DNA from 2 places in the Desulfitobacterium sp. PCE1 genome. Region 2 is predicted to be linked to the other one. Evidence: riboswitches for the same ligand, from Rfam matches in the RefSeq annotation. Region 2 holds a riboswitch; the other holds the start of a gene.
What was found. A riboswitch is a leader RNA that binds a small molecule or an ion and turns the genes downstream of it on or off. The one in region 2 is predicted to bind cobalamin.

Region 1: another riboswitch for cobalamin. It lies ahead of DESPCE1_RS0113600 (ABC transporter substrate-binding protein); the one in region 2 lies ahead of DESPCE1_RS0106670 (double-CXXCG motif protein).

What each region holds. Positions count from the first base shown of each region.
Region 1 is NZ_KB913023.1:2,736,075-2,740,816, forward strand. Features, by position in the region: gene DESPCE1_RS0113585 (AarF/ABC1/UbiB kinase family protein) at 1-830, opposite strand, end outside; gene DESPCE1_RS0113590 (phasin family protein) at 858-1,157, opposite strand; cobalamin riboswitch at 1,302-1,446, shown strand; gene DESPCE1_RS0113600 (ABC transporter substrate-binding protein) at 1,563-2,534, shown strand; gene DESPCE1_RS0113605 (iron ABC transporter permease) at 2,619-3,656, shown strand; gene DESPCE1_RS0113610 (ABC transporter ATP-binding protein) at 3,658-4,437, shown strand; gene DESPCE1_RS0113620 (C40 family peptidase) at 4,567-4,742, shown strand, end outside.
Region 2 is NZ_KB913023.1:1,346,181-1,350,922, forward strand. Features, by position in the region: gene larA (nickel-dependent lactate racemase) at 1-224, shown strand, start outside; gene DESPCE1_RS0106660 (sodium:solute symporter family protein) at 321-1,748, shown strand; gene DESPCE1_RS0106665 (DUF4491 family protein) at 1,885-2,169, shown strand; cobalamin riboswitch at 2,361-2,540, shown strand; gene DESPCE1_RS0106670 (double-CXXCG motif protein) at 2,682-3,377, shown strand; molybdenum cofactor riboswitch at 3,538-3,670, shown strand; gene DESPCE1_RS0106675 (P-loop NTPase) at 3,879-4,637, shown strand; gene DESPCE1_RS23650 (hypothetical protein) at 4,630-4,742, shown strand, end outside.

The DNA of each region.
Region 1 (4,742 bases), 1.4 Mb from region 2:
TTAAACATAGCTTTGATCAGGTTTTCCGCTAGTACCTTACGATCATAACCCAGCGCTTCAAGAGTCTCGAATTGGCTGAGTTTTACCCCTTGAATATATTCCAGAGTCAAGACCTTTTTATTAGAGTACTCTTTATAGACTTTAGGAATGCGAATCGTGGGATCTCCTTGAAATTGCTTCCCCATCCGTTCGGCATTGCTTCCTTCAATCTCATAGTCCAATTCATTGCGCAAGGAATTAGCGAATTCCTCCACCATATCCTTTACATGATACAGAGCTGCCCAATCCACGCGCTTTTCCGCCAAAGCAGCCAAGTCCAGAAGTATTTCCAGATCCGTCTCAATGGTCCGGGCAATATGAGGGCGCTGGATTTTCACCGCTACATTCTCCCCTGTTTTGAGAACAGCATAGTGGACTTGCCCGATAGAGGCAGCCGCCACCGGTTTTTCCTCAAAATGCTGAAAAATATCTTCCGGCAGGGCCCCCAGTTCCGTTTCAATAATTTGGCGAACGTCGGCAAAGGAAAAGGGGGGAACCTGATCCTGCAGTTTTTCCAGTTCAGTGATCAGGTAATCCGGAATAATATCCGGCCGAGTGCTGGCAATCTGCCCAATCTTAACATAAGTAGGCCCTAATTCCTCCAGGGCCTTACGCAAACGCTGACCGAGAGTTTGGGAGTCCGCCTCTTCTTCTCTCCTCAACATCCGCCTGGAATAAGAGATAAAATTAATAAGCCCCATCTCTTCCAGGATGAGGCTGAATCCATTACGGGCCAATACCGTGGCAACTTCCTTATACCGATGAACATGACGAATTTTTCTGCCAATCATGCTAATACCCCTAATCTATCCCCAAGTTCATTCCCCAGGCTTCTGGTTTTCCAATTGAGCGATTCGATTCTCCAGCCTTTCCATGTCCGCTTTACTGGGAAGATTAAGTTCTGCCAGGATTTTTTGCACTTGTTCCTTAATCTTGGTATAGATTTCATCCTGCTGATCCTCTCCCTTTTGGATCAGCTCATTCATCCATTCCTTGGATTCGCCGGCAGACAGCTCCCCCTTCTTTACCAATTCGTCCACGACCTTCTCGATTTGCTCTTTGCTCACGACCGCCAAGCCTAATCCCAAGGATAAACCTTTCTTTACTATATCTTGCATAATATACATCCCCCTGTCATGATTTCTATGCGAGTCCTGGCATTAGTATTCACGGGATTTCTGAAAACGATTCTTTATTTGCCATGAAGGCATACTCTAAGTGCATCTTGGCATTGTCAGGTGAATGCCTTATAATGATCTTAATTCAATACTGTACGATTAGGTTCTCAATCCATTTTTGGATAGAGTTAAAAGGGAAGCCGGTTCAATTCCGGCACGGTCCCGCCACTGTGAAACGAGTGAGTCATCACTCCCAAGTCAGGAACCTGCCTAATCATCAGCGACCCTCCTCGAGGACAGGAAATAGGCGCTGCAAGAGTCCACATAGTGCAGCAAAAACCTTTTATCCTGGCGGTAAAAGGTTTTTATTTTGTCTTGCCACCCTAACATGAAAGGAGAACCCAAATGAATAGAAAAAAACGGACACTGCTCACCCTGCTCATAACCCTAGGGGTGACCTTATTTTTGATCAGCGGCTGCAATCCAACCTCACAGCAAGGTGCGGCTTCTCCCGAAACACCGGCTGGACAAGATACCAACCAGTCCACAAGTTACCCTTTAACTTACACAGACGATACAGGAGTGGCAACCACCCTGGAAAAGGAACCCCTGCGCATTATTTGCCTGGCCCCGCCCTCCACGGAGATCTTAAGTGCTCTGGGCCTGGATGACAGGCTTATCGGCTTAACCGTCTATGATAATTACCCGGTGGGTATCCAGGAGAAAGCGGAATACGTCTTTGCAGATAGTTTAAACCCTAATATGGAACAGCTCATCCAGCTCAAACCGGATTTGGTTGTTACAGGGATGCATAACCAAGACTTTATCAACTCCCTGCGCAATTTAGGTATCCCTGTGGTTCATTTAAACCCGCAAAGTCTGGAAAGCACGTATCAAGCCATCGAGAAACTGGGATACATCACCAATACCCAGAAACAGGCACAGACAGTGATCCAGGGAATGAAAGAAAAGGAACAGGCCATTGCGGATAAAGTGGAGACTATCAAGGAATCCGACCGGGTCAAGGTATGGATTGAAGTGGATCCGGGCCTTTTTACCGCCGGTGAAGGAACTTTTCTTAATGAGCTCATCACCAAAGCGGGGGGAATCAATATCGCCAGTGATGTCCAAAACTGGGCACAATACAGCGAAGAGCAGGTGATTGATAAGAACCCTCAGGTTATCCTGAGCACCTACTCTTACTATATGGATAATGTAAAGGCCACTATCTTAGCCCGTCCAGCTTGGCAAGGCATTGATGCTATTGTCCATGACCGTATTTACGATCTGGACAGTGATATGGTTACCCGCTCCGGTCCCCGGATCATCGACGGCCTGGAGACAATCGCCAAAGCCCTTTACCCGGATCTTTTCTAACCCGCAGCCTTTTATTTTAAGCGGCATATTTTATTCAGTATGGGGAGAGACTTATTGACTTGAATTTAAGGAGGACAACATGAGATGAATTCCAGAACTTTCCCCAAAGGCATCACATGGATTTTGGCCCTGTCCTTTCTCCTGCTTCTTTCCGTTGTGATCTGTGTAATGACCGGTTCTGTCTCCCTGCCCTTTCATCTTACCTGGAAGATTATTTTAAGCCATCTGCCTTTTTTTAACTTTGACCCCAGCTGGACTCCTGCCCAAGAATCCATCGTTTGGAATCTGCGCCTGCCCCGCGTCTTTTTAGCTTTGATCGTGGGGGCTATGCTGGCTACCTCAGGAGTGGCCTTTCAAGGGATTCTGCGCAATCCTTTGGCTGATCCCTATATCTTAGGGGTCTCTTCCGGAGCTGCCTTTGGAGCAGCCTCAGCTATCCTCTTTTTTCGCAGCTTTTCTTTCTTTGGTCAATCGGTCCTGCCCCTTTTCGCCTTTGCCGGGGGTCTTATTTCATTGGCCTTTGTCTTCTCTCTATCCAGACAGCATGGTCAATTTGAGCGGGAAACCTTAATTTTGGCTGGTGTGGTGGTGCAGGCTTTACTGAGCGCTTTTCTCTCCCTGCTCATTGCTGTTTCCGGCGAGCAGATGCAGCAGATTATCTTCTGGATGATGGGGAGTCTCGCCAACAGCAACTGGCAGAATGTCCTTATCCTTCTCCCTTATTTTCTCATCGGCTTGACCTACCTTCTCTTTCAAAACCGGGAGCTTAATGTCATTGCTTTAGGGGAAAGAGCTGCGACTCATCTCGGAATTAATGTGGAGAGGAAAAAAATCGCCATTCTAATCGTTGGCTCCTTATTGGCCACCGCCGCTGTTTCCATGGTGGGCATCATCGGCTTCGTAGGACTTATTATTCCCCATCTTATGCGTCTTCTGGTAGGGCCTGACCACCGAATTCTTTTGCCGATATCCACTTTAGCGGGAGCAATCTTTCTTTTGTGGTCGGATACCATTGCCAGAACCCTGCTCCAATCACAGGAGATTCCTATCGGAGCGATTACAGCTTTTGTGGGTGCTCCCTTTTTCGCTTATCTTTTAAAGAGTGGTTTAAGGAGGGGTTAAGATGAACGTGTTCGAGATTCAGAACCTTAATCAACATTATGGCTCCTTTGCTGTTTTGCGAGATATCTCCTTCACTATAGGTCAAGGAGATATGTTTGGAATCATCGGCCCCAATGGCAGCGGCAAATCAACTCTGGTCCGCACCATCAGCGGTCTTCAGCCGCCTACCTCCGGGAAGGTTCAACTAATGGACAGACTTCTTTCCTCCTATACCTCCAAAGAACTGGCCCGCCAAATCGCCGTCCTGGAGCAGGAAGGCACCCCTGCCCTGCCCTTTACCGTAGAGCAGATCGTATCCATGGGGCGCTATCCCTGGTTAAAGCCCTTTGCCGATCTAGGCCACCATGACAAGGCTGTGGTGGAGAACATACTCGTTAAACTGAACCTTTGGCATAAACGCTCCCAAAAGGTCAGCACCCTAAGCGGCGGTCAACGCCAACTAGTCTCTCTGGCCCGTGCCATGGCTCAGGAACCCCAAATACTCATCTTGGATGAACCCACCACCTATTTGGATATCGGACACCAAATCTTAGTCATGGATCATGTCCGTCAGTGGCATGATGAGTTAGGAATCACTGTGATAATGGTCTTGCACGATTTGAATATAGCGGGTCAATATTGCAACCGGATTCTCCTTCTGGATCAAGGGGAAATCGTCACCTGGGGCAAAAAAGAAGACGTTCTCCTGGAAGAAACTCTAGCCCAAGTGTATAAAGCGGATTTAGTTCAAGTTCATCATCCCAAATTAGGAGTACCTCAATTCCTATTGAGCGGAAAATGATTCCTGAGATTAACAAAACCTGGCGATTTAACCAATCATCCTCTAAGGACATCGTGAAAAAGTTATTTTATACTGAAGACAACCTGTTAGAATCTGATAGGTTGTTTTTTGTTTTGAAAGGAGAAATTTATGAAGAACCTTATGAAGAAACTTATGAAAAAAAATACAAATAAAAATCGTTACAAGAAAATCCTTATTACTGGAATGGTTCCGATAGTGTCCTTGGGACTATTCGCTACGACTCTCTTTGCTTACCCTCAGACCATTTCAGAACCTATAGCACCTCAAAGTGTAGCTTTGGCTGA
Region 2 (4,742 bases):
CCATTCCTGGATATATCTTCTATGCCGCAGTGGAATCAGCCCGTAAGGCAAAAGTCATTCTCTACTCGGAGATTGAGCCGAAGTTGGTCAAACCCATGGGAGTAATCGGGGTCAATTCATTTCAAGAGGCCATAAAATTGGCTCAAATTGATCAGGAAAAACAAGATGTAATTTTAATGCCCTATGGGGGGGCAACCATACCTTTGTACCAAAAGGGTAACTAATTGTAGTATAAAAAGTGAAGTACAGAAGTTCAGTAGGGACTTGGAAGAAAATTAAATCTTATACTTTCAAATTAACTTTAGTAGGATGGTGGCGAGATGTTCAATATACCTTTGCTGATTGTAATTCTTTATATTATTGCGTTATTTGGAATTAGTGTTTATGCCTCTAAACGCGCCAAGGGAACGGAAGGATTCCTCCTTGCCGGTCGTCAGATGACGACTCCTCTCATTGCCGTATTGATTACAGGTTTAGCCATCGGCGGGGCTTCGACCATTGGTGTGGCGGAACAGGCCTATAATGTGGGACTTGCTGCCGGCTGGTATAATGTGGCCTGGGGTGCAGGGGCGATCTGTATGGGAATGTTGGCTGCCGCCAAATACCGTAGTATGAATATCACTACAGTTCCCGAGATGTTTGAGAAGTTCTATGATGTTAAAGGCCGGGTGATCTGTGTACTCAGTCAAATTACCATTCAACTGGTCATAACATCCCTGCAATACCTTGCCGGCGGAGCGATCCTGGCCTCCTTGCTCCCTTCCGTGTTTACGCTGCAGTCGGGAATCATTATAAGTGCCATTGTTTTTATTGGAATTACCTTCGTCGGAGGAATGTGGTCCGCCGGTATTTCGAATATCTTAAATGTGGTTTTGATCTATCTGGGAATTGCTGTGGCGACCATTTCCACTCTCATGAACCAAGGTGGGATTGCACAGATCGCTGTGAAGCTTCCCCAAGAGGTCCCGTATTTTCATTGGGTGGATGGTCTGGGCTGGATTGTCATTGCCGGCTGGTTTGCCGTGATGATCACGCAAACCATGTCCATTCAAGGTACAGTACAGATTTCCTTAAGTGCCAAGGATGCGAAGACAGCACGGAATGGGTTTGTCATTGGGGGGCTTTTGATGCTGCCCATAGGTTTTCTCGCCGCCTTGATGGGAATTGCTGCCAAGGGAATGTATCCGGATATGAGTGCAACCCTGGCGCTGCCCCAAATGATTATGTCGCAGCCTCCGATACTTGCCGGAATCACCCTTGCCGCTCTTTGGGCTGCGGATGTATCTACAGCAGGAAGTTTATTATTAGGTTCCGCCACCTTATTTTCCCAGGATATCTATAAACGCTTTTTACGTCCGGATAGCGATGAGAAGCATTTAATGTGGGTGACAAAGTTTTCGGTGATCGCTTTAGGTGTACTGACCTTTACTTTAGCTTTGACGATCAGTGGGATTCTGAAGACGATTATGATCGGACTTAGCCTGACCACAGCTTTTACCGTTGTATTCCTGTTTACTGTTTTTGCGCCGGGGCTTGCCCGGAGGAGTTCAGCTTTTTATACGAATCTCGTGGGGATTGCGGCAATTATTTTATGGCAATTTATCCCGGTCATAAGGGTGTTCCCTCATGTGATTTATCTGGAGTGGATTGTCTGTTTAATTACGTTTTTATTGGTGCCTATTTTTGATCGACAGCCCATTCAAACAGGAAATAAAGAGGCTTCTGTATTAGGACAAATTGCAAAGTAGAGCTGGATCGTTGTATGTGTATAAAGCCGGGGCTATGCCTCGGTTTTATTATTAGGAGATCCAGAGTGACAGGCTAGTGACAAAAGGGAGTTATGGGATTAAAATAAACTTCTAGGGTACATAGGAGGGGATTTAGATGAGTTTTCAGGGTGTGATCATAGGAATCATGGTTTTTATCATCATCGGTGTCTTTCATCCCATCGTTATCAAGGGAGAGTACTATTTCGGAAAAAGGATCTGGCCCTTATTCTTGGTCGCAGGGGTGGTACTGATCGGCGCTTCTCTATTCATCACGAATAATATGCTTTCCGCAATCGTCAGTGTGACAGGCTTCTCCTGTCTCTGGAGTATCCATGAAATTCTTGAGCAGGAAAAACGGGTGAAAAAAGGCTGGTTTCCAAGCAATCCGAACAGAAAGTGAAGGAAAAGAGGTCAAATTATGCATCGATGTATAATTTGGGCTGCTGGATTTTCCTATTTATAGGGGATGCTTTTATTGTGGGCAAAATATTTTTAAATCGATAGAACTTCCGTGAAGTGTCAAAATATTCTGTTGACTTACGGGGGTACTTGTTATAATCTGGTTATAGGGGAAAGTTAAGGAAAACAGCTAAATACGATGCGGAATAGGGTTGCTTAATGGCATTAATAGTGAACTCCGGTGCGAAGCCGGGACAGCCCCGCTACTGTATGAAGGACGAGTCCCTTAGAGGATCCACTGGTCGAAGCCGGGAAGGCAAGGGATGAGGATGAGTTCAAGTCAGGATACCTGCCCTATTCCAGAAGCACAAGTTTTCGGGGAGGGAACAAGTGTGGCGAATTTAAGGGTAGTATGATATTACATCTTTGCCTTTTTACATGATGTTTGCCGGAGCCGAATTCATCGGCTCTTTTTTATTATTTAAGAAGCTTAACTTATAGGGAGCACCAGAAATGGTTGATGTCCATAAAGTATATATTGAAGGTGATGAGATGCGATATTATTGTTTAGAAATTGATGAAGGAAACAAGAAAAAATACGCCTATGGGTTAAGTGTAACCGAATGGCCAAGAAAATGGATTCTTTGCTCCAAATGCCAGAGAGAATGGAAAAAAAGCGTAATGCATGACTTTGGAACAGATACCCCTATTGTTTTGTCTAATGATAATTATCCTGATTTTCTCTGGTTTTATATTAATCATATTTCAGAGAAAGCTAAAGACGTTCTGGAAAGAGAAAAGATTACGGGCTATAGACTAGAGAAAGCCCCTGTGCTATCCTTCAATGATTTAACTGATATGCAACTCAAGGAGCTCCGGCGCCATGGTACCCGGGTCAATAAAATACCCACAGTCCCGCCTGCCTATTACAAACTTCATGTTGATGTGTGCGCCGAACTTTATAGAAAATCAAACATTATTCTGCTCGATAGTTGCTCGGAATGCGGCTATGAAACATACCTTGCCGAGAGCAAGGAGCGGATTGAATCGAGAGATAGCCTTTTTTTGAGGGGGGAGTCTCTCAATGGAATAGATCTGTTCAGGGCCAAGGGCTACGGTGTTAATATCTATTGCTCTGAAAGATTTGTTGAAGCCTATCAAAGACACGAGCTGACAGGATTGATGTTTACTGAGATTGTAGTGCTTTGAGGCTGCTGCATAACTGGGCGGAAGATAACCTAACATAACTAGATATAATGTAAAATAAAATCAGGATGTTTATTTTTCTGTTGATTTATGTTATTTATGTTTGTGGGAAGAAACATCGGGAATTAAAATTTCGGATTGTCCGATTATTAGCATAAAGACAAAACTGAATAGTTTCCGAGCTCATTCGTCTAAAAGAATCTCTCATGACGGAAGAGCCTGAGCAAACCGCTCACGGGGTCAGTTAGGAAACCAGCTGGCCTTCACTTATGAAAAGGAAGCAGAAAGGACAAATTTGACAGAGTCGGCTCTGGCTTTTGTTGTTTTCGCTATCGGGCGGTTTGCTTTTAGAAAGGCAAGCCGCTTTTTTTCTTTATAGGAGAAAACTATGGCGAACAGATCAGGCAGCGTAGTCGCCAACTGATTTGACTGCTGTCAAATTTGAACCAAAATAACGGCAGGAATGTGCGGGAGAAATTCCACCGGATAAGGAGTGCATAAAAAATGATCAGAGCAGCTATTTACGGCAAAGGAGGGATTGGCAAATCCACTACCACATCCAATTTGGCGGTTGCCTTGAGTGAGATGGGTTATAAAGTGATGCAGATCGGCTGCGATCCCAAGGCGGATTCCACAAGAATGTTGACCGGAGGGAGGCCTATTCAAACCGTATTGGAGCTGGTGCGCAGCAAACGGGATGACCTGCAGGTGTGCGACTTTGTGCAAGAGGGATATAACGGAGTTCTTTGTGTGGAAGCCGGCGGTCCCATGCCGGGTATCGGCTGTGCCGGACGGGGAATTATCACCGCCTTTGATACCTTGGCGGAAATGAAGGCATATGAAGTCTACCAACCGGATATTGTGCTTTACGATGTGCTGGGGGATGTGGTCTGCGGCGGGTTCGCCATGCCTTTACGGGGAGAATATACGGATGAGGTTTTTATAATTACCTCGGGAGAGAGGATGTCCATGTACGCAGCGTCCAATATCGCCGCGGCTTTGGCCAATTTCCGCAACCGGGATTATGCCCGTTACGGGGGGCTGATTCTGAACCGGCGCAATGTGGACAAGGAGATGGAGCTGGTGCAGCAGCTGGCGGCGGAAACCCAGGGTGAGCTCATTTCCGTTATCCCCCGGGCGGCTGAGATACAGAGAGGGGAAGAGCAGGGCAAGACAGTCATGGAGTTATTTCCCGAAACGGAGATCGCTCAAAGTTACCACACTTTGGCCCGGCGTTTTATTGAGGTATGCGGTCATGAGTAAGGGGGTGCAAAATAATCTTCTCTATTATATTCCCAACCGGAGCAGACCTAAGACTATTCTGCGCATTCCGGAGAGCCATAGTCTCCATATATGCCCCACGGCCTG